DNA from 2 places in the Stenotrophomonas sp. YJH_SMC_138 genome. Region 1 is predicted to be linked to the other one. Evidence: predicted binding sites of a transcription regulator. Region 1 holds the regulator's gene; the other holds the start of a gene.

What was found. Region 1 encodes HrcA, which represses chaperone genes, less so after heat shock. Its sites were predicted from a motif close to TTNGCACTCNNNNNNNNNGAGTGCNAA; they were not measured.
Region 2: a site for HrcA is predicted at 7,287-7,313, ahead of AC5P7I_RS03875 (co-chaperone GroES). Genes of this name have one in related genera too.

Annotation. Positions count from the first base shown of each region.
Region 1 covers NZ_JCAFTB010000004.1:104,493-119,512, reverse strand. Annotated here, with positions in the region: gene AC5P7I_RS10900 (ABC transporter transmembrane domain-containing protein) at 1-1,331, shown strand, start outside; gene AC5P7I_RS10895 (hypothetical protein) at 1,402-1,596, shown strand; gene AC5P7I_RS10890 (prephenate dehydrogenase) at 1,816-2,940, opposite strand; gene pdxY (pyridoxal kinase) at 2,937-3,845, opposite strand; gene AC5P7I_RS10880 (MFS transporter) at 4,460-5,659, opposite strand; gene AC5P7I_RS10875 (AraC family transcriptional regulator) at 5,732-6,529, shown strand; gene dnaJ (molecular chaperone DnaJ) at 6,590-7,714, opposite strand; gene dnaK (molecular chaperone DnaK) at 7,869-9,791, opposite strand; gene grpE (nucleotide exchange factor GrpE) at 9,974-10,489, opposite strand; gene hrcA (heat-inducible transcriptional repressor HrcA) at 10,553-11,617, opposite strand; gene recN (DNA repair protein RecN) at 11,733-13,394, shown strand; gene AC5P7I_RS10845 (LysR family transcriptional regulator) at 13,505-14,422, opposite strand; partial or broken gene AC5P7I_RS10840 (SGNH/GDSL hydrolase family protein) at 14,520-15,020, shown strand, end outside.
Region 2 covers NZ_JCAFTB010000001.1:871,279-886,298, forward strand. Annotated here, with positions in the region: gene AC5P7I_RS03840 (MarR family winged helix-turn-helix transcriptional regulator) at 1-7, opposite strand, end outside; gene AC5P7I_RS03845 (sensor histidine kinase) at 80-1,378, opposite strand; gene AC5P7I_RS03850 (response regulator transcription factor) at 1,411-2,118, opposite strand; gene AC5P7I_RS03855 (retropepsin-like aspartic protease) at 2,225-3,154, shown strand; gene AC5P7I_RS03860 (serine hydrolase domain-containing protein) at 3,222-4,385, shown strand; gene AC5P7I_RS03865 (DUF6445 family protein) at 4,478-5,089, opposite strand; gene groL (chaperonin GroEL) at 5,222-6,871, opposite strand; gene AC5P7I_RS03875 (co-chaperone GroES) at 6,953-7,240, opposite strand; gene AC5P7I_RS03880 (endonuclease) at 7,552-9,342, shown strand; gene cutA (divalent-cation tolerance protein CutA) at 9,411-9,749, shown strand; gene AC5P7I_RS03890 (protein-disulfide reductase DsbD domain-containing protein) at 9,746-12,127, shown strand; gene AC5P7I_RS03895 (redoxin family protein) at 12,124-12,687, shown strand; gene AC5P7I_RS03900 (PepSY domain-containing protein) at 13,326-15,020, shown strand, end outside.

The DNA of each region.
Region 1 (15,020 bases):
TGTCGGTCGCCCTGCGCAGCAGCGTCACCGTGGTCGGCAGCCTGGCCATGCTGTTCGTCACCAGCCCCAGGCTGGCGGCATGGTCGCTGCTCGGCATCCCACTGGCGGTACTGCCGATCATCATCGGCGCGCGCAAGCTGCGCACGGTTGCACGCAGCAGCCAGGACCGCATCGCCGATGCCAACAGCCTGGCCAGCGAGACGCTGGGCGCCGTGCGCACGGTGCAGGCACATGCACGCGAGCCTTACGAGCGCGGACGCTTCGACAAGGCACTGGGCGATGCCATCGGCGCCGCGCGCCGACGCATCGGTGCGCAGTCGCTGGTCACCGCCAGCGCCATCCTGCTGGTGTTCGGCGCCATCGTTGGCGTGCTGTGGCTGGGCGCGCACGATGTCATCGACGGGCGCCTCAGTGCCGGCACGCTGGGGCAGTTCGTGCTGTACGCGCTGATCGGCGGCGGCTCGGTGGGCGCGCTGGCCGAAGTGTGGAACGAACTGCAGCGTGCAGCCGGTGGCATGGGCCGCATTGGCGAGCTGCTGCAGGAAGACATCGAGATCCGTGCGCCGGCGCAGCCGCACGTTCTGCCGCAACCATTGCGCGGCGAAATCCAGTTCGACGACGTGGTGTTCCACTATCCGCAACGTCCGGACCAGGCCGCGCTGGACCACTTCAACCTGCATGTCCGCCCGGGCGAGACGGTGGCCCTGGTCGGCCCGTCGGGCGCGGGCAAGAGCACGGTGCTGTCGATGCTGCTGCGCTTCCACGATCCGGCCAGCGGCCGCATCTGCGTGGATGGCATCGACGTACGCCAGGTCGATCCGGCCGAGCTGCGCGCGCAGCTGGCGCTGGTGCCGCAGCAGCCGACGCTGTTCGCGGCCAGTGCGCGCGACAACATCCGCTATGGCCGCCTGCAGGCCAGTGACGCCGAGGTCGAAGCTGCCGCGCGTGCGGCCGAGGCCGATGGCTTCCTGCGCGCGTTGCCGCAGGGCTACGACAGTGAGTTGGGCGAACGCGGTGCGCGCCTGTCCGGTGGCCAGCAGCAGCGCGTGGCGATTGCCCGCGCACTGCTGAAGGACGCGCCGATCCTGCTGCTCGATGAAGCCACCAGCGCGCTGGACGCACAGAGCGAGCACAGCGTGCAGCAGGCGCTGGAGCGGCTGATGGCCGGTCGCACCACGGTGGTCATCGCCCACCGCCTGGCCACCGTGCTCAAGGCCGACCGCATCGTGGTGATGGACCAGGGCCGCATCGTGGCCGAAGGTACCCATGCCCAGCTTCTGGCCGAAGGCGGACTTTACGCTGAACTGGCACGACTGCAGTTCATCGATTGATGACGGCCGGCTAACATCGGCCGGACCAAGCTGGCCTCGCATCAGCAGCATCCGCTGAAGGAGGTACGCGATGTCGTTCCGTCAGTTCCCTGCAGTCGACAGCAATGGCGAAAGCCACATCATCATCGAGTTCAAGCCCGAGGCGAATGGCAGCGGGCATCACTCTGAATCCACGCCGCGTTACGAGCTGGATGACGGGCGTCATCTGGTTCGCAATGGCCGCGAATTCACCACCAGCGGCGGCGAACTGCGGTTGATGATCTAGCGCTGCCCACCTTGGTGGGCACTGGCCGTGTCGCCCTGCTCTGGTAGGTGTCGACCTCGGTCGACACGCTCTTTGCCAAGGGCAGTCGAGCAAGGCTCGACTCCACAAGAAGGCGTGATCAATTTTTCACCAAGCATCTTGACAGCCTTTCCTGACAAGGGCTGCGCAGGGTTATCCACACGTTTGCTCAGAAACCATCCACACCGCCTGTGGATGAATTCAGCCCAGCACCCGTCCGATGCCGCTGGCGTCCACGTCGGCCGCGGCCCGGGTGATCGCCGCCGGATCGCTGCCGGCCACGAATCCGATGCGGAAGTGCACTTCACCGCCGGGCGTGCGCGAGGAATGGATCGAAGCCAGGCTGATGCCATGCTGCTCGAACACGTTCAACAGCTCGCGCAGCGAGCCAGGCCGGTCCTCCGGCAGGTGCACCGACAGCGCGTTGCGCTCGGTCAGATCGGCCAGCAGATACCCCACGCGTTCGAACGTGTAGTTGCCATCCGCCAGGGCCTGCTCGCCGAAGGCACTGCGATTGGCTGACAGCAGCTGCTCACGGAATGCAGCCCGTGCGCCGTCGTCGCCCTGTCCGACCTGCACCTGCAGGGCCTGCAGCTGCCCCACCAGCCGCTCCAGCATCGGCGCCACGTACGGGTTGCCGAACTGGATGTCTTCGTAGATCGCCGGATTCAGCGACAGGATGCGCGAGATGATCGCCGTGTCCAGCTCGAACGACGCCGAACGGTACGGCATCATCGCGGCCAGATCGCCCAGCTGCGGCTGGTACTGGCGCAGCACGCCTGCCTGCGCCAGGTGGGTGGCATGCACCATCGCCTGCACCAGCGCCATCATCTGGTCGTGGTGCTGCGGCGTCGCGCGCACGCACTCGGCCTGCAGCGCGGTGCACAGCGTATCGACCCATGCCCGCCAGTGCTGCAGCCGCGCTTCGCAGACCACCATCACCCGCCCCTTCAGGGTCGGCGCCTTGGGTGGCGCGGTCATCGGGTGCAGTCCGACCACTTCGGCCTGCGAGGCCAGCATCGCCTGCACCGGTGCCTCCTTTACCGAGGTCACATCCAGCCACAGCCTGCCCTGCTCGCGGCCCGCCGATTGCCGCACGTACTCGGCGATCAACGCCGGCGTGTGCCGGATCGGTGCCGAGAACACCAGTACATCGGCCTGCGCCAGCAGGTGTTCCGGCGTGTGCGAGTCCGGGTCGGCCGGGTCATGGCCGATCACCTGCAGCTGCAGGTGCTGCTGGAAGAAGCGGCACAGCCAGCGCCCATAGGCACCAGCACTGCCGACGATGCCGACCGTGCGCGGCGTGCGTGGATCCAGGCCGCTCATGCCACGCGTTCAGCGCGGAAGCGCGTTCCTTCGGCCAGCGCCGCCGGCGCGGCAGCGATCACGTCGAACTCCTCGAAGCCGTTGTCCAGGGTCGCCTCCAGCGCCGCATGGGTGCCGGCAATCGCGCGCGAAATCGCCTGCTGCATCGACTCACCGCGCAGCAGGAACGACACCACCAGCGACATCAGCACGTCACCGGTACCGGCCACGTCCACCGGCAGCAGCGGTGAGGTCCAGCGCCAGGTTTCCTCGTGCCCGACCGCCAGGGTGACCAGCTCACCCGGGTTGCCGCCTACGCTGTGCGCGATCACCCAGTGCGGGCCACGATCCAGCAGCGTGCGCGCGGCGGCGATGGCATCGGCCTCGGCCAGTGCCGGCATGCCGGTCAGGCGATTCAGTTCGAAGGCATTGGGCGTCACCAGCCAGGCGTGGGGCAGCAGGCGCTCGGCGAAGATCGCTTCCAGGCCCGGTTCCACGTAGGGTCCGGTATGGGTATCACCGATCACCGGGTCCAGGCAGTAACGCAGCTGTGGGCAGGCCGGCAGGATGTTGTCCAGCCAGTCGGCGAAGGCCGCACCGTTGGCGGTGCTGCCGAAGTAACCGGACACCAGCATCTTCGCCCGCTGCGGCAGGCCACGCTCGTGGGTACCCAGCAGCAGGTCGGCAAACCAGTCGGCGGGCAGCACGCGGCCCCGCGTAGTGTCGTAGAACGGCGCATTGCTCAGCAGCACGGTCGGGATTTCGGCGACGCGCACGCCCAGTGCGCGCATCGGCGGGACGGCGGCACTGTTGCCGGCGTGGCCGTACACAAGTTGCGACTGGACCGAGATGACATCGATCGGCGACGGCCCATCCGGCCGCTGGCGGCGGCCGTGGACCAGGTGGTTATCAAGGGATTCGCTCATGGCCGCATTCTACGCCCAAGGGAGTTTTCGGCAGGGCTTGCAGCCCTGCACCTGCCGAAGGCGAAGCCGAAGCAAGATCAAGAACCGCATTCCGTGGGATGGCGGGGCGGTGTGGGTGGTCAGGACACGCCGTAAACCCCCCTCCGGGGTCCGGCCCAGCCGCTGGCGGCTGTGCGTTCGGGCGCTTGCGAAGCAGTGCTTCGCAAGCGAAGCGCCCTCACCCATGGGGGCTCGATGGCGCCATCCATGGCGCCAACGGTCCTGCCCACCCACACCGCCCCGCTTCTGACAGATTCCCGCGACTGTTGGTGGGTGCCGACCGTTGGTCGGCACATCTGTGGGATACCGAAATAAATCGGGGTCAGATCCGTTTTCCTTCGGAAAACGGATCTGACCCCAAGAGCCGTTCCGACGGATCGCAGGAAACTGTCGAAGGCGGGGTGGGTCCGGTTGCAGGGGTGTCCGCGGCATGGATGCCGCGGCCAAGCCCCCAGGGATGGGTTTACGGCGTCCCCTGCAACCGGACCCACCCCGCCAACCCACGGATAGCCCGCTTCTGCTGTTGACGTTGCCTCTGCAGGTGCAGGGCTGCAAGCCCTGCAAACCCAACCCCCTCAGTGAGCAGCAGGCCGCGATGGCGGCAGCCACGCCGCGACGATGCCGAGCAGTGGCAGGAACGCGGTCAGCTGATAGACGAATTCAATGCTGGTCCTGTCTGCCAGCATGCCCAGCACGGCCGCGCCAAGCCCGCCCATGCCGAATGCAAAGCCGAAGAACAGGCCGGACACCATGCCGATGCGGTGCGGCATCATCTCCTGCGCGTACACCACGATGGCCGAGAACGCCGAGGAGAGCACGAAGCCGATCAGCACTGCCAGCACTGTGGTCCATAGCAGATCGGCGTGCGGCAGCATCAGCGCGAACGGGGCCACGCCGAGGATCGAGGTCCAGATGATCGGCTTGCGGCCGATGCGGTCACCCAGCGGGCCGCCGAGGAAACCACCGGCGGCAGACGCCACCAGGAACGCGAACAGATGCAGTTGCGCCTGTGCCACCGGAATGCCGAAGTGGTGGATCAGGTAGAAGGTGAAGTAGCTGCCGATGCTGGCCATGTAGAAGTACTTGCTGAAGATCAGCACCAGCAGGATCGCCAGCACCTTGGCCACGGTGCGCGACGAATGCCGCGGGGCCATAGACGCGGTGTTGGCCGGACGCGGTGTGCCCAGGTGCAGTGCATACCAGCGGCCAACATAGGTCAGCAGCGCGATGCCGATCAGCGCGGCGCCGGCAAACCATGATGCGGCACGCTGGCCATACGGCACGATCACGGCCGCAGCGATCAACGGCCCCAGCGCGGTACCGAAGTTGCCACCCACCTGGAACACCGACTGCGCGAAGCCATGGCGACCGCCCGAGGCCAGCCGGGCGATGCGCGAGGCCTCCGGGTGGAAGATGGCCGAACCAATGCCGACCATCGCCGCAGCCATCAGCACCACCGCGTAGTTCGGCGCAAAGCCGAGCAGCAGCATGCCGCACAGGGTCGAGGCCATGCCGATCGGCAGCGAGTACGGTGCCGGGCGGCGGTCGGTGGCCATGCCGATCAACGGCTGGAAGATCGACGCGGTGAGCTGGTAGGTCAGCGTGATCAGGCCGATCTGGGTGAAGCTGAGGTTGAAGCCGCCCTTGATCACCGGATAGATGGCCAGGATCAGCGACTGCATCATGTCGTTGACGACATGGGAGGTGGAGATGGCGGCCAGCACGCCGGGAGCCACCGGGCGTGAGGTCGTTGCGGGAGAAGCCAGGGTCGACATGGACACAGTCAGGTTGGGGGCGAGCCACGCATGCTACGGTGGGCCCCCACTCCCTTCTGCCGCGTTCGGGTCATGGCCTATCGCAAAAAGGACACTCCCTGCCCGATCCGCGAGACCGCGCCGTGGAACGAAGTGCCGGTACACCGCCCGGTGACCAGCCGCGCCCGGCACTACCCGCCCGGTACCCACATCGCGCCACACCGGCATCGCCGTCACCAACTGGTCTTCGCCATGTCCGGCCTGATGGTGGTGCGCGCGGACGGTGGCCGCTGGGTCGTGCCCTCCACCCGCGCGATCTGGGTTCCGGCCGGCATGGTGCATGCGGTGGACTGCATCGCCGAGGTGCACATGCGCAGCCTGTACGTGGAACCGGACTTTGCACCGCAACTGCCGGATGGGGCGTTCGCAGTACAGGTGGCGCCGCTGCTGCGCGAACTACTGCTGGCGGCCAGCCTGATCGAGTCCGCGCACGTGGACGACAGCCGCGACGGTCGCGTGGTGCGCCTGCTGCTGGACGAGCTGCACCGCATGGACGTGCTGCCGCTGCACCTGCCCTCGCCCACCGACCCGCGCCTGCAGAGGATCTGCCAGCACATCCAGAAGCATCCCGCCGACGACGCCACGCTGCAGGACTGGGCCCAGGCCCTGCAGGTGGACGTGAAGACCATCCAGCGCCATTTCGCCGGCGAACTGGGCATGACCTTCGGGCAGTGGCGGCAGCAGGCGCGCCTGCTGGCCGCCCTGGAGCGGCTGGCAGTCGGCGACAAGGTCATCGATGTGGCGCTGGCGATGGGCTACGACAGCCCCAGCGCGTTCACCAGCATGTTCAAACGCCAACTGGGGCAGACGCCCGCGGCGTTTTTCCGCTGATCGCAAACGAAAACGCCGGGCATGACCCGGCGCTACCGCTCAACGCTTCGGTTGAAAAACTCAGGACGTCATCCGGTCCCAGAAGCCCTTCACGCCATCCATGAACGTCGCCGACTTCGGCGAATGCTTGCGTGCTTCCTCGCCGACAAAGGTGGCTTCGAACTGCTCCAGCAGCTTGCGCTGTTCGTTGGTGAGGTTGACCGGGGTCTCCACCACCACGCGGCAGTACAGGTCGCCCTCGCTGCGGCTGCGCACCGAACGCACGCCCTTGCCACGCAGGCGGAACAGCTTGCCGGTCTGGGTCTCGGCCGGGATGCGGATTTCCGCTTCGCCGCCGAGGGTCGCCACGCGTACGGTGTCGCCAAGCGCTGCCTGCGAGATGCGGATCGGCACTTCGCAGTGCAGGTCGTCGCCATCGCGCTGGAAGATCGCATGCTCGCGCACGCGCACTTCCACGTACAGGTCACCCGGCGGCGTACCGGCCGGACCCGCCTCACCTTCACCCTGCAGGCGGATGCGGTCGCCGGTATCGACGCCCGCCGGCACCTTCACCGACAGCACCTTGTCTTCCTCGACACGGCCGTTGCCGTGGCAGGTCTTGCAGGGCTTGGCGATGATCTGGCCACGGCCGCCGCAGTTGTGGCAGGCCTGCTGCATGGCGAAGATGCCGCGCTGGATGCGCACCTGGCCGCGGCCATGGCACACATTGCAGGTTTCGACCTTGCCGTCTTCGGAGCCACTGCCATCGCAGTCGCCGCACTCGGCCAGGGTCGGGATCTCGATGCGGCGCTCAACGCCGCGTACCGCTTCTTCCAGGTCCAGCTCCATCACGTAGCCGATGTCGGCGCCGCGACGGGCCTGGCGCGGCCCACCGCCGCCCCCGCCAAAAATGTTGCCGAAGATATCGCCGAAGATATCGTTCATGTCCGGGCCGCCCGGACCACCACCGCCCATGCCGTGCTCGAACGCGGCGTGGCCGTGGCTGTCGTACATGCGGCGCTTGTTGCCATCGGACAGCACTTCGTAGGCTTCCTTGCACTCCTTGAAGGAGGCTTCGGCCGCCGCATCACCCGGGTTGCGGTCCGGGTGGAACTTCATCGCACAGCGACGGTAGGCCTTCTTCAGCTCGTCGTCGGTGGCGGTGCGGGCAACGCCCAGCACTTCGTAGTAATCGCGCTTGCTCATATGGTGAATCTGGTTCCGGAAAGTCGGGATTCGTCAAAGCGGAAGAGCGGAACCAGGTCCGCTCTTGCGTCGGGCGCCCCGACACGCCGGTGGGCGGTCAGGACCCTGATGCGACAACGGGACGCTGATGGCCAGCGTCCCGTGTCGGTCCGGATCAGGACTTCTTGTCGTCCTTGACTTCGGTGAACTCGGCGTCGACCACGTCGTCCTGCGCCTTGCCGGCGTTGCCGGCGTCGGCACCCGGGGCACCGCCCTGGTCGGCCGAAGCAGCGGCGAACAGCGACTGGCCGGCTTCCTCCAGCACCTTCGACTTGGCTTCGATCTGTGCCTTGTCGTCACCCTTCATCGCGGTTTCCAGGTCGGCCAGGGCCGCCTCGACCTTGCCGATGACATCGCCGCCGACCTTGCTGCCGTGCTCGGTGATGGCACTGCGGGTGCCGTGGATCAGGGCATCGGCCTGATTGCGGGCCTGCACCAGCTCCTGGAACTTCTTGTCTTCTTCGCGGTTGGCTTCCGCGTCGGCGACCATGCGTGCGATCTCTTCCTCGGACAGGCCCGAACCGGCCTTGATCTCGACCTTCTGTTCCTTGTTGGTCTTCTTGTCCTTGGCCGACACGTGCAGGATGCCGTTGGCGTCGATGTCGAAGGACACTTCCACCTGCGGCAGGCCACGCGGGGCCGGCTCGATGCCGGACAGGTCGAACTTGGCCAGCGACTTGTTGAAGCGGGCCTGCTCGCGCTCACCCTGCAGCACGTGCACGGTCACGGCCGACTGGTTGTCCTCGGCGGTGGAGAACACCTGCGAGGCCTTGGTCGGGATGGTGGTGTTCTTCTCGATGATCTTGGTGAACACGCCGCCCATGGTTTCGATACCCAGCGACAGCGGGGTCACGTCCAGCAGCAGCACGTCCTTGACGTCGCCGCCCAGCACGCCGCCCTGGATCGCAGCGCCCAGTGCCACGGCTTCGTCCGGGTTGACGTCCTTGCGCGGTTCCTTGCCGAAGAACTCGGTCACCGCCTGCTGCACCTTCGGCATGCGGGTCTGGCCACCGACCAGGATCACTTCGCTGATGTCGCTCGAACGCAGGCCGGCATCGTTCAGGGCGACGCGGCACGGCTCGATCGACTTCTTGATCAGGTCTTCCACCAGCGCTTCCAGCTTGGCGCGGGTCAGCTTGATGTTCAGGTGCTTCGGACCCGAGGCGTCAGCGGTGACGTACGGCAGGTTCACTTCGGTCTGCTGGGCGCTGGACAGCTCGATCTTGGCGCGCTCGGCAGCGTCCTTCAGGCGCTGCAGGGCCAGCGGATCCTTGCGCAGGTCGATGCCCTGGTCCTTGTTGAATTCTTCAACCAGGTACTCGATGACGCGGTTGTCGAAGTCTTCGCCGCCCAGGAAGGTGTCGCCGTTGGTGGCCAGCACTTCGAACTGCTTCTCGCCGTCAACGTTGGCGATCTCGATCACCGAGACGTCGAAGGTGCCGCCGCCCAGGTCGTACACCACGATCTTGCGATCCTTGTTGTCGCCCTTGTCCAGGCCATAGGCCAGCGCGGCCGCGGTCGGCTCGTTGATGATGCGCTTGACGTCCAGGCCGGCGATGCGGCCGGCGTCCTTGGTCGCCTGGCGCTGGCTGTCGTTGAAGTAGGCCGGCACGGTGATGACCGCTTCGGTGACCTTCTCACCGAGGAAGTCCTCGGCGGTCTTCTTCATCTTTTCCAGCACCTTGGCCGAGATTTCCTGCGGCGCCATCTTCTTGCCGTCGCTGGTGGCCACCCAGGCATCGCCGTTGTCATGGGCCAGGATGCTGTACGGGACGTGGGCGATGTCCTTCTGCACTTCGGCGTCGGTGAACTTGCGGCCGATCAGGCGCTTCACCGCGTAGAAGGTGTTCTTCGGGTTGGTGACGGCCTGGCGCTTGGCCGAGGCGCCCACCAGGACTTCGCCGTCCTTGGTGTAGGCGACGATCGACGGGGTGGTGCGATCGCCTTCCGAATTCTCGATGACGCGGGCCTTGCCGCCGTCCATGATCGCCACGCACGAGTTGGTGGTGCCGAGGTCGATACCAATGATCTTGCCCATGGGGGAGACTCCTGAGGATGCTTGTTGGGGTCAGTCCGGCCGTTCGGCCGGTGGATGAATACGATGTGGGGGAGGCTCGTGGAACATTCAAGCCATCTCCCGAACGCTGTGTTTCCGGTCGCCCGGCGCGTTCAGCGTCGGGCCGGGTGACGGGACATTCCCGCCTTCCGGCCCTGGAGGGGTCAGTCGGCGGCCACCACCACCAGCGCCGGCCGCAGCAGGCGCTCGTTGAGCAGGTAACCCTTCTGGAACACGGTCACCACGCTGCCCGGGGCGGCGTCTGGGGCCGGCACCTGGCTGATGGCCTGGTGGTGTTCCGGGTTGAACGGCTGGCCGATCGGGTCCAGCAGGACCAGCCCGTTGTCGGCGGCAACCTTCAGCAGCTGCTTGTAGGTCAGCTCCAGGCCCTCGCGCAGCGGATGCGGGTCATCGCCGGCCGCCTTCAAGCCGGCATCCAGGCTGTCGAACACCGGCAGCAGCTCGCCCAGCAGCTTCTCGTTGGCGAACTTGCGGGCCTGCTCGATGTCACGGGCAACGCGCTTGCGCTGGTTCTCGAGGTCGGCGCGCTCACGCAGCGCATCGGCCTTGATCTGCTCGACCTCGGCGCGCAGGCGCTCCACTTCGTCGTTGACGCCGGCGGCGGCGGCCGCATCGGCGGCAGTCTGCTGGGATTCGATATCTGGATGTTCGTGGTTCATGTCTGGGTCCCTGGCGGTCAGTCTCCGCCTCCACCCACCCTAGTGTGGGCGGGATGCTGCGTTTCAAGCGTCGGATGTTCCAGGAGTGCGCCCGGCTGGCGAAAACGCCGCGCCGAGTACATCGGCAGTAGCCTGGACCAGCGGGATCATCCGGTCGTAGGCCATCCGCTTGGGGCCGATCACGCCCAGCACGCCCAGCACCTGGCCATTGGCCGTGTAAGGGGCAGTGACCAGCGAGACGCCCTGCAGCGGCATCATCCCGGTCTCCTCGCCGATGAAGATGCGCACGCCGGGCGCCTGGATGGTCCGCTCCAGCAGCTGCAGGATCTCCCGCTTGCTGGAGAACAGCTCGAACAGCTCGCGCAGCCGCTCCAGGTCGGACAGGTCCTGCACCCCCATCAGGCGGGTCTGGCCGGCCACCAGCATGTCATCGGCCGCCGGCTGCAGGGCCTGCTCGGCCAGCTCGATGCTGTGCGCCAGCAGCTGCTCCAGCTCCGAACGGGCATCACGCAGTTCCAGCAGCAGGCGGGTGCGGATCTCGGCCATCGGCAGGCCGGCGAAATGCGCGTTGAGGTAGTTGGCGACCTGTTCCAGCTGGCCCGGCGCGAACTCCTGGCGGGTCTCGATGACCCGGTTCTGCACCTCGTTGTCGGCGAACACCAGGATCGCCAGCACCCGGCGCCCGTCCAGCGCCACGAAATCGATCTGGCGGAACGCGAACTGCTCGCGCCGCGGGGCGCTGACCACGCCGACGAAGTGGCTCATCGCCGACAGCAGCTCCGAGGCGCTGCCAAGCAGGGCCTGGGTGCTGCCGCCGCCGGCCAGTTCCTGGCGCAGCCGGGCCAGCTCGCCTTCGCCCGGCGGCTGCATCTGCAGCAGGCTGTCGACGAACACCCGGTAGCCATGTGCGGTCGGGACGCGCCCGGCCGAGGTGTGCGGCGAAGCCAGCAGCCCCAGGTCTTCCAGGTCACCCAGGATGTTGCGGATGGTGGCCGGACTGACCTCCAGCCCGGCCACGCGCGCCAGCGTCTGCGAGCCGACCGGCTCACCGTCCTGGATGTAACGCGCGATCAGCGTGCGCAGCAGATGGCGCGCACGCGGGGCAAGCTGGTCGGGAGAACCGTGCATGGAATCAACCTGTGAGACACGGACACTAGATAATGGCGGCGGATCACCTTGGCAAGTCATTGGACCTCCCGCGCCCGCGTGCTAGCGTTGCGCGGCTGCTGACACCCCCTTACCCATGCTCAGACATCTTTCGATCAAGGATTTCGCCGTCGTCCGCGCCACCGAACTGGAGTTCGGGCCAGGCATGACCGTGGTTTCAGGCGAGACCGGCGCCGGCAAGTCACTGATGGTCGACGCGCTGGGCTTCCTGTCCGGCCTGCGCGCCGACAGCGGCGTGGTCCGCCACGGCGCCGCGCGCGCCGAGCTGTCGGCCGAGTTCGCGCTGGACCAGCTGCAGGCCGCGCGCCAGTGGCTGGCCGACAACGAGCTGGACGACGAGGAGCAGTGCCAGCTGCGCCGCGTGATCCGTGCCGATGGCGGCTCGCGGGCCTGGATCAACGGCCGCCCGGTGACCCTGGCGCAGCTGGGCGACCTGGCCTCGCTGCTGGTGGAGATCCACGGCCAGCACGAGCAGCAGGCCCTGCTGACGCGCCCTTCGCAGCTGGCCCTGCTGGATGCCTATGCCGGCAACGAGGACGAGCGCCGCCAGGTGCGCCGCGCCGCTGCGGCCTGGCAGGCGCTGGTCGATGAATCGCTGGCGCTGTCGCAGCAGGGCGACGTCAGTGACCGGATCGGCTTCCTGGAGCACCAGCTGCGCGAACTGGACCGCGAGGATCTGGAACCCGAATCGATTGCCGCACTCGGCGCCAGCCACCGCCGCCAGGCCCATGCCAGTGCCCTGCTGAGTGCCTGCCAGGCGGCCAGCAACCAGCTCAATGGCGACGACGGCAGTTCCGCGCTGGACCTGCTGCAGCAGGTGCGCCACGAGCTGTCGCGCCTGATCGAACACGACCCGCGCCTGGGCGAGGTCGACGGCCTGATCGAAAACGCCTCGATCCAGCTGCACGAAGCCCTGTCGCTGCTGGACCGCGTGCATGACGACCTCGACGCCGACCCGGAACAGTTCGAGGAGAACGAGCGTCGCCTCGGCCGCCTGCACGACCTGGCCCGCAAACACCGTGTGCCGATGGACGAACTGGGCGCGCAGCGCGAGCGCATGCACGCCGAAGTGGAACAGCTGCGTGGGGCTGACGAACGCCTGCAGCGCCTCGCCGGCGAGATCGACAAGGCCGCTGCGGCGTGGCGCGTGCAGGCCGGGCTGCTGACCGCCAGCCGCCGCGCCGCCGCTGCCGAGCTGTCGGCCACCACCACCGGCATCATCGCCGAGCTGGGCATGGGCGGCGGCCAGTTCCTGATCGAGCTGGAACCGCAGGACGCCGGCAAGCCCGACCCGCAGGGTGCCGAGCGCGTGGAATTCCTGGTGGCGGCCAATGCCGGACAGCCACCGCGTGCCCTGCGCAAGGTGGCCTCGGGTGGCGAACTGTCGCGCATCTCGCTGGCCATCGAAGTGGCCGCGCTGGACCTGGATGCAGTGCCGACCATGGTGTTCGACGAAGTCGACTCCGGCATCGGTGGCGCGGTGGCGGACATCGTCGGCCAGAAGCTGCGCGCCCTTGGCGAGAAGCGCCAGGTGCTGTGCGTGACCCACCTGCCGCAGGTCGCCTCGAAGGGCCATGCCCATTACCGGGTCAGCAAGGCCCCGGTGGAAGGCATGACCCAGAGCGCAGTGGAAAAGCTGGACAGCAAGGCGCGCGAGGAAGAACTGGCGCGCATGCTCGGCGGCGTGGAAGTGAGCAAGGAAGCGCGCGCCGCCGCACGCAAGCTGCTGCAGGTGTAACGCCGGCCGAGCCGAGCATTGGCTCGGCTTCCGCAAGGTAGTGCCGGCCGCTGGCCGGCACCCCGATGCGGGTGGATGAAGATCATGAGGTTGCCGGCCAGCGGCCGGCACTACCCCTGTGGCTGCGTCAGATCGACGCTCTCCACCAGGAAATCAAGAAACGCGCGCACCCGCAGCGGCAGGTAGCCGCCCTGCCCCAGGAACACCGCGTGCACCTCTTCCAGGTCACCGGGATTGGCGTCCTCCAGCACCGGCAGCAAGCGCCCGGCGGCAATGTCCTGCTGCACCTGGAATGCTGCCAGCCGCGCCATGCCCAGCCCACCCAGCACCAGCTGGCGCAGCGCATCGCCGTTGCTGGCGCGCGCGTTGCCACTGGGCAGCAGCATGCGTTCGCGCCCGTCCTGCAACAATGGCCAGCCCTGCATCGCGCGCGCATGGCCGATATCCAACCGGTTGTGCGACTGCAGCTCCTCGGCAGTGCGTGGCAGCCCGTGCCGCTGCGCGTAGGCCGGTGCAGCCACGATCATCATCCGCGTCGCACCCAGCCGCCGCGCCACCAGGCTGGAGCTCTTCAGTGGACCGGCCCGCACCGCCACGTCGGTGCGCTGCTCAAGCAGGTCGATCACCTCGTCATTGAGGGTCAGGTCCACGCCTACCTGCGGGTTGCGTTCGAGGAATGCCGGCAGCAGCGGCAGCAGGAAATGCTGGCCGAACGGCACGTTGGAGTTTACCCGCAGCCGTCCGCGCGGCTCGGCATGGGCACTGGCACAGCGCTCGGCCTCCTCCAGGTCGGCCAGCACGCGCAGGCCGCGCTCGTAGAACGCGCAGCCTTCCGGGGTCAGCTGCAGCTGGCGGGTGGAGCGTTGCAGCAGGCGCGTACCCAGCCGCTGCTCCAGCCGGGCCACCAGCTTGCTCACTGCTGACGGCGTCATGTCCAGGGTGCGTGCGGCGGCGGAGAAGCCACCGGTCTCGATCACCCGCACGAACACTTCCAGTTCGCCGGATCGGTTGATGTCGGGTCGCGCCATGGCGATGAATCCAGTTCACAGATGATTGTCCATACGCAGTCTAGTTCACAGATGACCCCGGAATCACCATGGCGTTCCCTCCCACCTGGATTGCCCGATGAACCGCTTGAGCCAGCTCACCGCCACCGCCCTGCTCGCCCTGTCCGGCGTCGGCAGTGCCGCATCCGCCCCGCACTGGGTCGCCAGCTGGCAGGCCAGCCCGCAACCGGTCTGGGACGCGGATTTCCTGTTCCCGACCCTGGTTCCGGCCACGCTGCAGGACCAGACCTTCCGCCAGACCGCGCGCATCAGCCTGGGCGGGTCCCGGCTGCGGGTGCGGCTGAGCAATGCCTACGGCACCCAGCCGCTGCGGATCGGGGCGGCCAGCGTGGCCGCGGGCGCGGGCGCCACCCCGCAACCGCTCAGCTTCGACGGCCAGCCTGGGGTGTTGATCGGTGCCGGTCAGGAACGGCTGAGCGATCCGCTGGCGGTGGCCACGGAAGACCACCAGGCGCTGCAGGTCAGCGTCTTCGTGCCGGGGCCGACGCCGGTGCAGGCGTTCCATTGGGACGGCCGCCAGACCAGCTGGATCGCCGGCGGCAATCAGGCCCGGGCGCGC
Region 2 (15,020 bases), on a different contig from region 1:
CGATCATCTCACGAACACGATATGGTTAGGCGCCTAATCATATAACCGGATAGCCGCCATCTGTAAACCACAGCCGATATCAGGGGAGCTTTCCCAGCAGCAGGCGCGCGATCAGCCCGCCGCCCTCGCGGTGCAGCAGCTGCAGTTCGCCTGCGTGACGCCTGGCCACGTTGGCGGCCATGGCCAGTCCCAGCCCGGTCCCACCGGTAGCGCGACTGCGCGAGCTTTCGCTGCGCTGGAACGGTTGCAGCAGGCGGACACGATCAGCTTCGGCGATACCCGGCCCGCGATCCATCACATCCAGCTGCACCCCATGTCCCCACACGGCGACATGCAGCTCCACGGCGCCCGCGTAACGCTCGGCGTTGTCGATGAGATTGTCGACCGCGCGCCGGAGCAGCAGCGCATCGCCATGCCACGGCAGCGTATCCGGGCACTGAAGCGAAATGTCGACCCCGCGCAGCAGCGCCCCTTGCAGGCATTCCTGCAGCAGGGCAGCCAGATCCAGCGAGCGCATCTGCAAGGGCTGCAGCTCGCCGCGTGCATAGTCCAGCACCTGCTCGATCATCGCGTCCATGCGTTCGATGTCCGCCACCATCCGGGCGGCCTGTGGTGCGGGAGCGAACTCGGCGCGCAGGCGCAGGCCGGTCAGGGGCGTGCGCAGGTCATGCGCCACTGCCGCCAGCATACGGGTCATGTCCTGTGCCTGGACCCGCAGGCGTTCGCGACCGGTGCTGATCGCGGCGGCCAGCATCTGCACTTCGCGTGGGCCATCGTCGGGCAATGGCGATTCGGCCTGCAGGTCGACCCGTGCGCTCGCTTCGGCCAGGCGCCGCAGCGGGCGCCCCAACCGGATCGACGCCCACGCCGCCAACGGCGCCAGCAGGATCGCACCGCCCAACAGGGCGAGCATCACCTGGCGGCGCCAGGCCGCCAGGTCACTATGGTCGCTGCCGACCACCCGCCAGCGGCCGTCGGCCTGGCGCATCCCCAGTTCAAACGGCGGCCACTGCATCGCGGTCAGCAGCGCGGCCTGTGATTTCAGCACGCCAGCACGACCGGAGGCGTCCAGTACCGCGCCACCCTCGATGACCTGCACATCGGGCGCCCTGCCCTGCCCCGTCCATGCCAGGCGTACATCCTCGGCCGGCATGCCCATCTGCGCGGCCGCCAGCTGCGCGAGCCAGTCGCTGGCGCTACCTTGGGGGGGCGCGTCCTGCGTCGCCCTGCGCAATCCCAGTGACGCCGGCGCCTGTTCCCCACGCAGTACCTGCATCGCATGGTCCAGCCGCATCGGTGGCGGCGCGGGCCGGGGCATCCAACCCACCACTGCAACGCTGGCCAGGGTTGCCAGCAGCAGGCTGGCCAGCGCCAGCATCGCGATCCAGCGAGTGGTCGACCACCGGCTGCTCACAGCACCTGTACCTCAGCGTCGAAGCGATACCCTTCCCCGCGCAGTGTCTGCACGAGGGCTTCTGCCCCGGACGCGGCCTGCCCGAGCTTGCGGCGCAGGCGGCTGATCGCGAGGTCGATGGCACGGTCCACGCTGTCACTGGCTTCTCCGCGACTCAACTGCAGCAGCTGCTCACGCCCCAGCACCCGCCCGGGACGTTCGGCCAGCGCCAGCAACAGGGAAAACTCGCCACGACTCAGCACCAGCTCGGCACCGTCCGGTGCGAACAGGCGACGCTGGTCGGGCAGCAATCGCCAGCCATCAAACCGCAGCTCGCTGGCCACCTGCGTGCGCAGCTTGTCCTGACGGCGCAGCAGTGCGCGTACCCGCGCCAGCAGTTCACGCGGATCAAAGGGTTTGGCCAGGTAGTCGTCCGCGCCCATCTCCAGGCCGATCACGCGGTCCGGTGCAGCCCCCATCGCCGACAGCATCAGGATCGGGATCGCCCTCGCCTGCAGCCTGCGGCAGACCGACAGCCCATCCTCACCGGGCATCATCCAGTCGAGGATGATCAGGTCCGGTCGTTCGGCCTGCAGCAGCACGTCCAGTGCCGCCGCATCCGCCGCCAGGCGTACCTGGTAGCCGTGCAGCAGCAGGTGGTCGGCGATGGCGTCGCGGATGCTGGCATCGTCGTCGACGACGATGACACGGATGGGAGTACTCATTCGGACAGTATCCAGCACCTGTGTATCAGGACGGTATCAACGCCGATATTCCGGCGATACGCCGCCGTGCGCCAATGGTCACCCACGATCACTGCGGAGTCTTCCCTTGCGCCTCTTCCTGTTGCCCCTGTTCGCCGCTCCCTTGCCTGCGCTCGCCTCCAACGCCGCCGCGCACATCCTGCCGATGTGGATGCAGGGCGGTCATCCGGCGGTGGCCGTCTCGCTGGACGGGCGCGCCGAACCGCTGCGCTTCGTGGTCGACAGTGCCGCGGGGGCAACGCTGGTCGATGCCCGCGTCGTGCGGCGCTATGGCCTGGAGGATGCGGATGCAGAGGTATCACAGGCGCAAGGGGCGAGTGCAGCTTCGGCGCGGTTGCAGCGCATGCGCAGCACGTCCTGGCAGCTGGGCAGCTGGCAGCTGCAGGCCCAAGCCATGAACGTGGATCTGTCATCGTTGCCGAAGGATGATGATCCAGCCATCGACGGCTTGATCGGCAACGATCTGACCGGGCGCTGGGACACCCGTTGGGACTTCGGCCGCAATCAACTGGCGCTGTGGACACCCGGCGGATTGAACCTGGAAGGACCGGGTTGCCAGCCCAATGCGCTGCCCGGCCGCACTGGCGGCCTGCGCCAGTTCGGCTTCATCACGCTTGCACTGGGCGCGCCTGCGGTGGACGCCATCGCCGTGGTCGACACCGGTGCCGCACAGACCGTCCTCAACGCCGAAGCCGCCCGCGCACTGGGGCTGCGCACCGACGGCAGCGACGCGCGGGTGCGGGTGCGTGAAAAGGGCACCGAAGGCCTGGGCGGCGGCAAGCAGGCAACCTGGCTGTACACCCTGCCCGGCATGACCGGCGGCGGCTGGCAGCACCCGTCGATGGAGGTCCGCATCAGCGAACTGCCGGTGTTCAAGGCGATCGGCCTGGAGGGCCGGTCGGCGCTGATCCTCGGTGCCGATGCAGTGCGCGGCGGCCAGGTGGACATCGGTGCCGGCGCAGCACGGATCTGCCTGCGCCGGCCGCAGGCCGGCTGACAACTGGCGATGACGCCAGCGGCAGCCCGGCGTAGCATCACCGTGCGCCCCACCAGGAGTTCCACGCATGTGCCGTGCCACCCTGATGTTGCTGACGCTGCTCCCGCTGGCGGTACTGGCCGCGCCGCCACCCGTGCCCTCGCCCACTCGCATCGATGCCGAAGCACAGCGGCTGATGCAGGCGGCCCATGCGCGCGGGATGGCGCTGGCGGTGATCGATGACGGCAAGGTGGTGCATGTGGCCGCCTACGGTGAACGCAACGCCGCAGGCGAGCCGCTGCGCACCGACACCGTGATGTATGCCGCATCGCTCACCAAGATGGCCTTCGGCCACCTGGTCGCACAGCTGGCGCAGGACGGGGTGATCGATCTGGATGCCAGCATCGCCACAGCTCTGGACGTGCCGCTGCCAGACTACCCGCCCGAACCGAAAAAGTACGCCGACTACAGCGTGCTGGCGAGTGATGCACGCTGGCGCCGGCTCACGCCGCGAAAGCTGCTGAATCACGCCAGCGGCTTTGCCAACTTCGGCTTTCTCGAACCGGATGGCCGGTTGAAGTTCCACTTCGAGCCCGGCAGCCGCTACGGCTATTCCGGCGAGGGCCTGATCCTGCTGCAGTTCGTGATCGAACGTGGGCGACTGGGCGAGGATGTGGGTGCGTTGATGCAGCAGCGCGTGTTCGATCGCTTCGGCATGGCGCGCACCAGCATGTCGTGGCGCGCGGATTTCGCCGGCAACCTGGCCGATGGCTGGACCGTCGAAGGCGATACAGAGCCGCACGATCAACGCAGCCGTGTGCGGGCGGCAGGATCGATGGATACCACCATCACCGACATGGCCCACTTCGCCGCCGGTTATGTGCGCGGCGATGGGCTGTCTGCGGCAATGCGCAGGGAACTGGTGCGGCCGCAGCTGCCGATCACCACCGCCAGCCAGTTCCCAACGCTGCAGCCGGAGCTGCCCGTTGCGCAGCAGCACCGGGATCTGGCCGCGGGCCTGGGCGTGGTGACCTTCCGTGGCCCCCAGGGTGCAGGCTTCTACAAGGGCGGCCACGACGATGCGGTCGGCAACACCCTGGTGTGCATCGAGCGGCACAAACGCTGCGTGGTGATCCTGGGCAACGATGTACGGGCCGAGGCCACCTTCCCGGCACTGGTGGCGTTCGTGCTGGGTGATATCGGCGTGCCATGGCAGTGGGAGTACGGCGCGGCGAAGGCCTTCGTCGAATGAAGGCGCGATGATCCCTGGGCGGGGAGTGCGGAGGGATGGGAGCAACCATGCATGGCGTGTGGATCCACCTCACGCGTGGATGCCTGCTCCGCTCAGCGCGCCTGCTCGAAGAACATCAGGTACACCAGCCGGCCATTCTCCGGGCGGTCGCCGAACGCTGGCCCGGCGGTATGCCAGAACCAGGGCCGCAGCAGCACCAGCCGGTTGAAACGCATCGGGATGCGCATGGTCATTCCCCACTGGCTGTCGTCGTTGCTGTCGCGCTCGATGATGTCACGATGCATGTCGCCGCCGTTGGCATAGCCCAATGCGGCCAGCTCCGCTGCATCCAGGGCCATGCGCTCGGTGCCGGTACGGCGGTGGCGGAAGAACTCGGTGCCGCCCTCGCAGTGCTCCGGTGCACTCAGGTAGAGGATGCCCGACCAGTGCGAGTGATCGGCGTGCACCTTGGCGCGGCCGGTGTCACCGGCCAGGGTAAGGCGGAACTTGCCATGCGACTGCAGTGGGTTGACCGGCCGCAGCGGTTCGTTGACCAGCCGCGAGACCGCGCCGGACAGCCCGTCCAGTTCCAGCCGCTGCTGCGAATTGCGGCCGGGGAATGCGCCCTCCTGCACCGGATAGGTCAGGCCCAGCGCCGCCTGGCGCAGCCCCTGCGCATCGGCAGGAGAAAGGAAGTCGTCGACGACGATGAAGGAGGTAGGCATGGCCACCGAGCGTAGCGATGCGCTGCTGCGGCGGCAACCGGGCAACGAAAAACCCCGCCTTGCGGCGGGGTTCTTCCTTGCATCGGGAGGGCGTGCCGACCAGGGTCGGCAACGACCGCCGGGGACGTGGACTTAGAAGTCCATGCCGCCCATGCCACCCATGCCGCCCATGCCACCGGCGCCACCCATGGCCGGCTCGTCCTTCTTCGGAGCTTCGGCAACCATGGCTTCGGTGGTGATCATCAGGCCAGCGATCGAAGCGGCGTTCTGCAGCGCCGAACGGGTCACCTTGGTCGGGTCCAGGATGCCGAACTGCAGCATGTCGCCGAACTCGCCGGTGGCGGCGTTGTAACCGAAGCTGCCGGTGCCTTCCTTGACCTTGTTGATGATGACCGACGGCTCGTCGCCGGCGTTGGCCACGATCTCGCGCAGCGGGGCTTCCATCGCACGCAGGGCGATCTGAATGCCGTGGTTCTGGTCTTCGTTGGCGCCCTTCAGGCCGGCCAGCGCGGTGATCGCGCGGACCAGGGCAACGCCGCCGCCCGGAACCACGCCTTCTTCAACGGCCGCACGGGTCGCGTGCAGGGCGTCGTCGACGCGATCCTTCTTTTCCTTCATTTCGATTTCGGTCGAGGCGCCGACCTTGATCACGGCAACACCGCCGGCCAGCTTGGCCACGCGTTCCTGCAGCTTCTCGCGGTCGTAATCCGAGGAGGTGTCCTGGATCTGGGTCTTGATCTGCGCCACGCGTGCATCAACGTTGGCCTTGTCGCCGACGCCGTCGATGATGGTGGTGTTCTCCTTGGAGACCTGCACCTTCTTGGCGCGGCCCAGGTCCTTGATGGTGGCCTTCTCCAGCGACAGGCCGACTTCTTCGGAGATCACGGTGCCGCCGGTCAGCACGGCCATGTCTTCCAGCATCGCCTTGCGACGGTCGCCGAAGCCCGGGGCCTTGACGGCCACGACCTTGACGATGCCACGGATGGTGTTGACCACCAGGGTGGCCAGCGCTTCGCCTTCAACTTCCTCGGCCACGATCAGCAGCGGCTTGCCGGCCTTGGCGACGCCTTCCAGCACCGGCAGCAGGTCACGGACGTTGGAGATCTTCTTGTCGTGCAGCAGGATGAACGGGTCATCCAGGTCAGCGGTCTGCGACTGCTGGTTGTTGATGAAGTACGGCGACAGGTAGCCGCGGTCGAACTGCATGCCCTTGACCACGTCCAGCTCGTTGTCCAGGCCCGAGCCTTCTTCAACGGTGATGACGCCTTCCTTGCCGACTTCCTTCATCGCGTCAGCGATGATCTGGCCGATCGACTCGTCCGAGTTGGCCGAGATGGTACCGACCTGGGCGATCGCCTTGTCGTCGGCGGTCGGCTTGGAGATGTTCTTCAGCTCGGCGACGGCGGCCGAGACGGCCTTGTCGATACCGCGCTTGAGGTCCATCGGGTTCATGCCGGCGGCAACGGCCTTGGCGCCTTCGCGGATCAGGGCCTGGGCCAGCACGGTGGCGGTGGTGGTGCCGTCGCCGGCATCGTCGTTGGTGCGCGAAGCAACTTCCTTCACCATCTGCGCGCCCATGTTCTCGAACTTGTCAGCCAGTTCGATCTCCTTGGCGACGGAGACGCCGTCCTTGGTGATGGTCGGCGCGCCGAAGCTCTTTTCCAGCACGACGTTGCGGCCCTTCGGGCCCAGGGTGGCCTTGACGGCATTGGCGAGAACGTTGACGCCGCGCACCATGCGCGAACGGGCGTCTTCACCGAAACGAATATCCTTGGCAGCCATTGCATTTACCTCATTGGTAGCGCCGGACGATGCCCGGCGGCTGGGAGTTTGGGATCAGGTTGAAACAGGTCGCGCCGGGGCTCAGCCGATGACGGCGAGCACGTCGTCTTCGCGCAGGACCTTGTATTCGACGCCTTCGCTCTTGTACGAGCTGCCGGCGTACTGGCCGTAGATGACCTTGTCGCCGACCTTCAGCGACGGCGCGCGCACGTTGCCGTTGTCCAGCGGCTTGCCGGGGCCGACGGCCACGACCTCACCCTTGGTGGACTTTTCCTTGGCCGAGTCGGGGATGACGATGCCACCGGCGGAGATTTCGTCGGCTTCGATCGGCTTGACCACAACGCGGTCGTGCAGCGGCTTGATGCTCATAGGAGACCTCTTAAGTGATTGATTGGTCTAAAAAAGTCCGGCGATGTTAGCACTCACCCCAAGCGAGTGCCAGAACCGCACGTGAAGAAACCCGACAACGTCGGGAGCAGGGCAGAGATGGAGCCCCGGCGCCCCCTTTCAAGGGCGGAATGAAAAAATTTTTCCGCCCGCGCGCCTCGGCCAAGGCGTCGGTCTTGGACAATTTCGGTGACAAGCGTCGCACTGTCAGATATCTGACGTTCATTTACGACAAAGTGTCACCGGATCGGCCTTAGGCTCGGTCAGGCATTCCCAATCACAAGGAGTAGTCGATGCGATTGCTGTCCCCGCTTGCCGCCGCCTGCCTGCTGGCACTGGCCGCCGCGCCGGCCCAGGCCGAGGTTTTCATCAACGAACTGCACTACGACGACAGCACCGCCGCCGGTGACGTCGGCGAAGCCATCGAAGTGGTCGCCACCGCCGGCGAGGACCTGTCCGGCTACCGCCTCTACCTCTACAACGGCAGCAATCCTTCGGCGGCCGCGGTCTACGCCAACAACCCGGTCCCGGCCGGCACCGCCGCCGGCTGCGGCAGCGCGACCATCGCCGTGGTCAACTACCCGACCAACGGCATCCAGAACGGCCCCAACGACGGCATCGCCCTGGTCGATGCCAGCGGCAAGGTGGTCCAGTTCCTCAGCTACGAGGGCGCCATCACCGCCTCCGGTGGCCCTGCCGCCGGCATGACCAGCCAGAACATCCCGGTGGCCGAGACCAACAGCACGGCCGCGGGCACCTCGCTGCAGCTGACCGGCAGCGGCAGCCAGTACACCCACTTCACCTGGGCCGAGTCGGCCAGGCAGACCTTCGGCAGCTGCAACAACGGCCAGACCTTCAGTGGCGGCGGAACCCCGGGCCCGAACACACCGCCGTCGGTCTCCACCACCACCCCGGCGCAGGGCAGCAGCACCTTCCCGGCCGCCGCCGACCTGGAAGTGGTGTTCAGCGAGACGGTGAACCTAGCCAGTGGCGCCTTCGCCCTGAGCTGCGGCACCTCCGGCAGCGTGCCGTTGACCTTCCCGGCCAGCGGCCGCAGCGTGAAGCTGTCCACCAACACTGCGCTGGTGGCCGGTGAGGCCTGCCGCTTCGACATCCGCGCCGCGCGCATCACCGACCTGCAGGGCGCGCACCCGGCCGCCGACAGCCGCATCGCCTTCACCGTGGCCAGCACCGGCGGCAATCCGGACCCGGGCAACCCGGGCGTGCCGGCCGGCTACTACTCCAAGGTCAACACCAGCAGCCCCAGCCAGCTGCGCTGCTCGCTGCATGCCACCATCAAGGGCCACACCGCCTACCCTTACAGCGGCTCGGGCACCAGTACCTGGACCATTCTGGAAATCGCCGACGAGGATCCGAACAATTCCGGCAGGATCCTCGATGCATATCGCAACCACAGCTACGCCAAGGTGACCGATCGCGCCGGCAGTGGCAGTGGCCTGAAGTACAACCGCGAGCACACCTGGCCGAACTCGCTGGGCTTTGCCACCACCACCGGTGACAAGGGCTTGCCGTACGCGCCGTATACCGACACCCACATGCTGTACCTGACCGACGCGCAGTGGAACGCCGACCGCGGCAACAAGCCGTTCGGCAAGTGCGACGCCAACTGCGGCGAGCGCGCCACCGAGGCCAACAACGGCCAGGGCGGCGGCAGCGGCGGCTATCCGGGCAACTCCAACTGGGTGCGCACGCCGGACGGCAACACCGGCACCTTCGAGGTGTGGGGCAAGCGCAAGGGCGACATGGCGCGTGCGGTGATGTACATGGCGATCCGTTACGAGGGCGGCAAGGATGCGGCCACCGGCCAGTCCGAGCCGGACCTGGAGCTGACCGACGACCGCAGCAAAATCGTCAAGACCAGCAGTTCGCCGGCCTACATGGGCCTGCTGTCCACGCTGATCGACTGGCACCTGTCCGATCCGCCGGATGATGCCGAGCGTGCGCGCAATGACGTGATCTACAGCTTCCAGGGCAACCGCAACCCGTTCATCGACCACCCCGAGTGGGCAACCCCGGCCCTGTTCACCTCGGCCAAGCCGGCCACCTGCCAGCTGGCCAACTGACCGCGCAACGCAGCGGTCCACTGCCGCCGCCGGGCCCTGACCCGGCGGCGGCCCTATACTCGGCGGTCATGTCGACCGTCGATCCCGTCCTGCTGCTGTTGACCACCTGCCCGGACCGGGCCAGTGCCGAGCGCATCGCGCACGCGCTGGTCGGCGAGCGCCTGGCGGCATGCGTGACCCGCCTCGATGGCGCGCAGTCGACCTACCGCTGGCAGGGGGAGGTGACCACCGACGCCGAACTGCAGCTGCTGGTGAAAACCACCGCGAGCCGCGTCGATGACGCAATTGCCCGGATCGTCGCACTGCATCCGTATGAACTCCCGGAGTGCATCGCGGTCGAAACCCGGGCCGGCCTGCCGGCGTATCTGGACTGGATCCGGGCACAGACCCGGGAGGACACTGATTGAAGACTCTGTTTGCGCGCGGCGCCGCCTTGTGCGCCCTGTTGTGGCTCTCGCTGCCGGCCTTCGCGCTGGATGAGAAGGACCTGCTGCCGGTGGACCAGGCGTTCGCGCTGACCGCCAGTGCCCCCGAACGGGGCCAGGTGCAACTGCAGTTCAAGATCGCACCGGGCTATTACCTATATCGCCACCGCACCAGCGTCAAGGCCGACCCGGCCTTCAATGCCGGCGCGCTGCAGATGCCCAAGGGCGACAAGCACCACGACGATTTCTTCGGCGAAGTCGAGACCTATCGCGAGCGCCTGCAGGCCACCCTGCCCGGCACTCCGTCCGAGGCTGCCGGCACCATCAGCCTGGAAGTGCGTTACCAGGGCTGCGCCGATGCCGGTGTCTGCTACCCGCCGCAGAAGCGCGTGGTGCAGGTCACCCTGCCGGGCGCCGGTGCGGCGGCGGCGGTGCCTGCCGCGCGTGCCGGTGCGGCCAGCCCGTTCAACAACCCGCTGGCCGGTGCCGGCAACAGCGGTGGCCTGCGCCTGCCGGGCGCGGCCAACAACAGCCAGGCCCTGCCGCTGCCGTCGGAACAGGCGTTCGGCTTCGATGCCATCGCCAGTGACGGCAACACCCTGCTGCTGCGCTTCAGCCCAGCGCCCGGCTATTACCTGTATCGCGACCGCACCTCGCTGAAGCTGGAAGGCAGCGCCGGCGTGCTGGCCGGCAAGCCGCGCTGGCCAGCCGCGCAATCGCATCGCGACGAGCACTTCGGCGATGTCTCGGTCTACTTCAACCAGGTGGAAGTGCCGCTGCCGCTGCGCCGCACTGTCACTGATGCCGTCGACAGCACCCTGGTGGTGACCTTCCAGGGCTGCCAGACCGATGGCATCTGCTACCCGCCGATGACCCGCCGGGTGAAGCTGTCGATTCCCGCTGGCAAGCTGTCCGCCAGCATTGACCAGGCGCCAGCGCGCAACGAGGTGATCAGCCCGCTGCCCGCCGCCGGCGTGCCACGTGAATCCGCCAACGGCGCACCGTTGCGCCTGCTGCCGACCGTCCCCAACGACGGCATTGCCACTCCCGCCGCCAGCGGCAGTGAGGGTGCGCGCAATGAGTTCGCCGCCGACGCGCGCGATGGCAACGCACTGCGCACGCGCCCACCGGCGACAACCCCGAACCCGGACCGTTCGTTCGTGTGGGTGCTGCTGCTGGCGCTGGCCGGTGGCCTGGTGCTGAACCTGATGCCCTGCGTGCTGCCGATCCTGTCGCTGAAGGTGCTGAGCCTGGCGCAGAGTGGCGAAAGCCCTGAGCGGGCACGCAGCCATGCCCTCTGGTACACGCTGGGCGTGCTGGTCGCGTTCGCGGTGATCGGCGCGCTGATGGTGGGCCTGCGCGCGATCGGCAACGCCGTCGGCATCGGCTTCCAGCTGCAGCACCCGGGCGTGGTGGCGGCGCTGGCCTACATCATGTTCGCGGTGGGCCTGAGCCTGTCCGGCGTGTTTACCCTCGGCGGTGGCATCGGCAACCTCGGCCAGTCGCTGGCCAGCCGCAGCGGGCCGGCCGGCGATTTCTTCACCGGTGCGTTGGCCTGCCTGGTCGGCAGCGCCTGCGTCGGCCCGTTCATGGGCGGGGCGATCGCCTACGCGTTCATTGCCCCGCCGCTGAAGGCGATGACCGTATTCCTGTTCCTCGGCCTGGGCCTTGCGCTGCCGTTCCTGCTGATCGGCTTCGTGCCAGCGCTGGCACGCCGCCTGCCCAAGCCCGGCCCGTGGATGGAAACGCTCAAGCACGTGCTGGCCTTCCCGATGTATGCCACCGCGCTGTGGCTGCTGTGGGTGCTGGGCAAACAGCGCGGCGTGGACGGCATGGCACTGGTGCTGGGTGGCCTGCTGCTGTTCGCCTTCGGCCTGTGGCTGTTCGAGCGCAATCGCTGGACCGGCTCGCGTGCGGTGACCCTGCTCGGCGTGCTGCTGGCGATCGGCGCGCTGGTTCCTGCCTGGGGCGTGACCCAGCTGGCACCACCGGCGCGGGCCGCACAGGCCGCCAGCGAGAACGTGGTCGAGTATTCGCCGCAGTTGCTGGACCGCCTGCGTGCGGACAACCGCGTGGTGTTCGTCAACATGACTGCCGACTGGTGCGTGAGCTGCAAGGCCAATGAACGTGCCGTGCTGTCGCGGCCGGAGTTCAAGGAACTGCTCATGCGCACCAACGCGGTGTACATGCGCGGTGACTACACCAACGTCGACCCGCAGATCACCACGTTCCTTGAAGAGCACAAGGCCGTGGGCGTGCCGCTGTACGTGGTGTACGGCCCGGGGGCGCCGCCGACCGTGCTGCCGACCCTGTTGACCCAGGCGGTGGTCGAGGAAGCGCTGCTGCGCACCGCACGATGAAGTGGCAACGGCCAGCGCTGCTGTGGACAGCGGTGCTGGCCGCCGGCCTCGGCCTGTGGGCCGGGCATCGATTCTCACCCGGCCCGTCTGCACCGGCCGCGCCAACGACGGCTTCCACAGCGACGGCCGTGAAGCCTGCCCTGCAGGTGGGTGATCCCTTGCCGGCGCTGATCCTGCCGGACGTGGCGGAACAACCGCTGGACCTGCGCGCCCGCTTCGCCGGCCGGCCGCTGCTGATCAATGTCTGGGCCAGCTGGTGTGCGCCCTGCGTGGAAGAGATGCCCGAACTGGCCCGCTTCGCCGAAGCCCAGGGCGACAACGGTGTGCAGGTGCTGGGCATTGCGCTGGATGCCCCGGACGACGTGCGCGCTTTCCTGCTGCGGGTACCGGTGGACTACCCGATCGTGGTCGAGACGCCGGGGCCAGGCGATGCCAGCGTGCAACTGGGCAATACGCAGGGCCTGCTGCCCTACAGCGTGCTGTTCGATGCACAGGGGCGGCGGGTGAAGGCAAAGCTGGGGCCGTTCGCCCACGGCGAGATCGACGGCTGGGTGAAGTGAGGGTGTTTTTTGCAGGGCTTGGAGCCCTGCACCCTGCTCAATGCAACGGCAACAGCCAAAGCGGGCTTTCCGTGGGATGGCGGGGCGCTGTGGCTGTGCAGGACACGCCGTAAACCCGTCCGTGGGGGCTCGATGGCGCCATCCATGGCGCCAACGGTCCTGCACAGCCACACCGCCCCACCTTCGACAGATTCCGGCGGCTGTTGGTAGGTGTCGACCTTGGTCGACATCTGTCAGATATCGATATTCAGAACGGAATCAGACCCCGTGCCGACCAACGGTCGGCACCCACCAAAGCAGAACGTCGTTCCGACAGATCGCAGGAACTGTCGAAGGCGGGGTGGGTCCGGTTGAGGGGGTGTCCGCGGCATGGATGCCGCGGCCAAGGCTACAGGGACGTACTTGCGCCGTCCCCCGCAACCGGACCCGCCCCGCTTCCTCACAGGAAACCCGCTGTTGCTTCGGCTGTTGCTTCTGAGGTTGCCGGCCAGCGGCCGGCACTACCGCGGGTGCCGGGCGCAGCCCGGCCGGCAACCCCTGCTTGACCGCAGGCAGGGCGCCACGGAGAATTCCGCGACTAATTCTCATTTGCTGTTGCGCAGGATGCGGGCGGCAGCCTCCCGGGCCCCTCTCCTTCGATGTTCAAGAACGTCCTGTTCCAACTGCATTGGCTGCTGGGCATTACCGCCGGTGCCGTCCTGGCCCTGATGGGCCTCAGCGGCGCCATGCTGTCCTTCGAGGACGAGCTGCTGCGCGCGGCCAATCCTGGCTTCGCTGAGATCGCCGAGCACCATGCGGACGGCCAGCATCCCCTTGCACTCAGCGAACTGGTGCCGTTGCTGCAGGCTGGCAGCGAGCGTCCCCTGCAACGCCTGCGCGTGGATGCCACCGGACAGCGGCCGTCGGTCGCGCGCTTTGCCGGCGGCAAGGAACACTGGGTGTACTTCGATCCGTACAGCGGCGAGCGCTTCAGCGCCCTGCGCGGGCAGGCATTCTTCGACGTCGTCGAGGACCTGCATCGCCACCTCGCTGCCGGTGAGCGCGGCAAGTGGATCACCGGCAGCTGTGCAATCGCGCTGCTGTTCTTCACCCTGTCCGGTCTCTACCTGCGCTGGCCACGACGCTGGTGGCACTGGCGCAGCTGGCTGGCGGTGGAGTGGACGCGCAGCGGCCGAGGCTTCCTGTGGAGCCTGCACTCGGTGGTCGGCACCTGGGTGCTGCTGATCTACCTGATGAGTGCGCTGACCGGCCTGTGGTGGTCGTTCGACTGGTACCGCAACGCGGCCAACACGCTGCTCGGTGTGGCGCCGGCGGCAAAGCACACGGTTGCCGCCGACGCGGCACTGGACGTCCATCGCATCGAGGCCACGCTGTACGCGCTACCCGGCGTGCGCACCGGCTTCATCGACCTGCGCCTGCCGGAGAAGCCGGGGCAGGCGCTGAACGTGCGGGTGATGGCCGGTGATCCGTCGCAGCGCGGCGGCCACCACGACCGTGCGCATGACCTGCTGCAGCTCGATCCGGCCAGCGGCGCGGTTCTCGATGCCCGCCCGTACGCACGCCAGGGCGCGGGCGGACAGCTGGCCACCAGCGTGTTCGCGCTGCATTCGGGCAGCTACTTCGGTGTGCCCGGGCGCGTGGTGGTGATGCTCAGCAGCCTGGGCATGAGCCTGTTCTTCATCACCGGCTGGATGCTGTACCTGGACCGCCGCCGCAGCCAGCGTGCACCGCGAGGGCTGCGCCGCGCGCTGCCGGCCACGACCACCGATGGCCGTGGTCCGCCGTGGCTGGTGGTGCATGCCAGCCAGAGCGGACTGGGCGAACAACTGGCGTGGCGTGCGGCCGCGCAGCTGCAGGCGTCCGGTCATGCGGTGCAGGTGCAGTCGCTGGCCCGCGTCGATGCCGCGACGCTGCAGACCACCTCCCAGGCGCTGCTCGTGCTGAGCACGTTCGGCGACGGCGAGCCACCGGATGCCACGCGCCGCGCGGCGCGGCTGCTGCTCGCACAACGCCTGGACCTGTCGCGCCTGCAGTTCGGCCTGCTCGCGCTGGGCGACCGCCAGTACCCGCATTACTGCGGCTTCGGCCGCCAGTTCGATGGCTGGCTGATCGGCAACGGCGCGCGCCCGCTGTTCGAGCGCATCGATGTCGATGCCGCTTCGGTGCCGGCATTGCGCCAATGGCAGCAGCAGCTGGGTACGCTCACCGGCATCGTCACCGATGACAGCGTGCTGCCTGCGGCTACGCAGATGCATGAGTGGCGCCTGCTCGGCCGCGACCACCTCAACCCGGGCAGCGTCGGCGGAGCCATCTGGCGTATCCGTCTTGCCGCA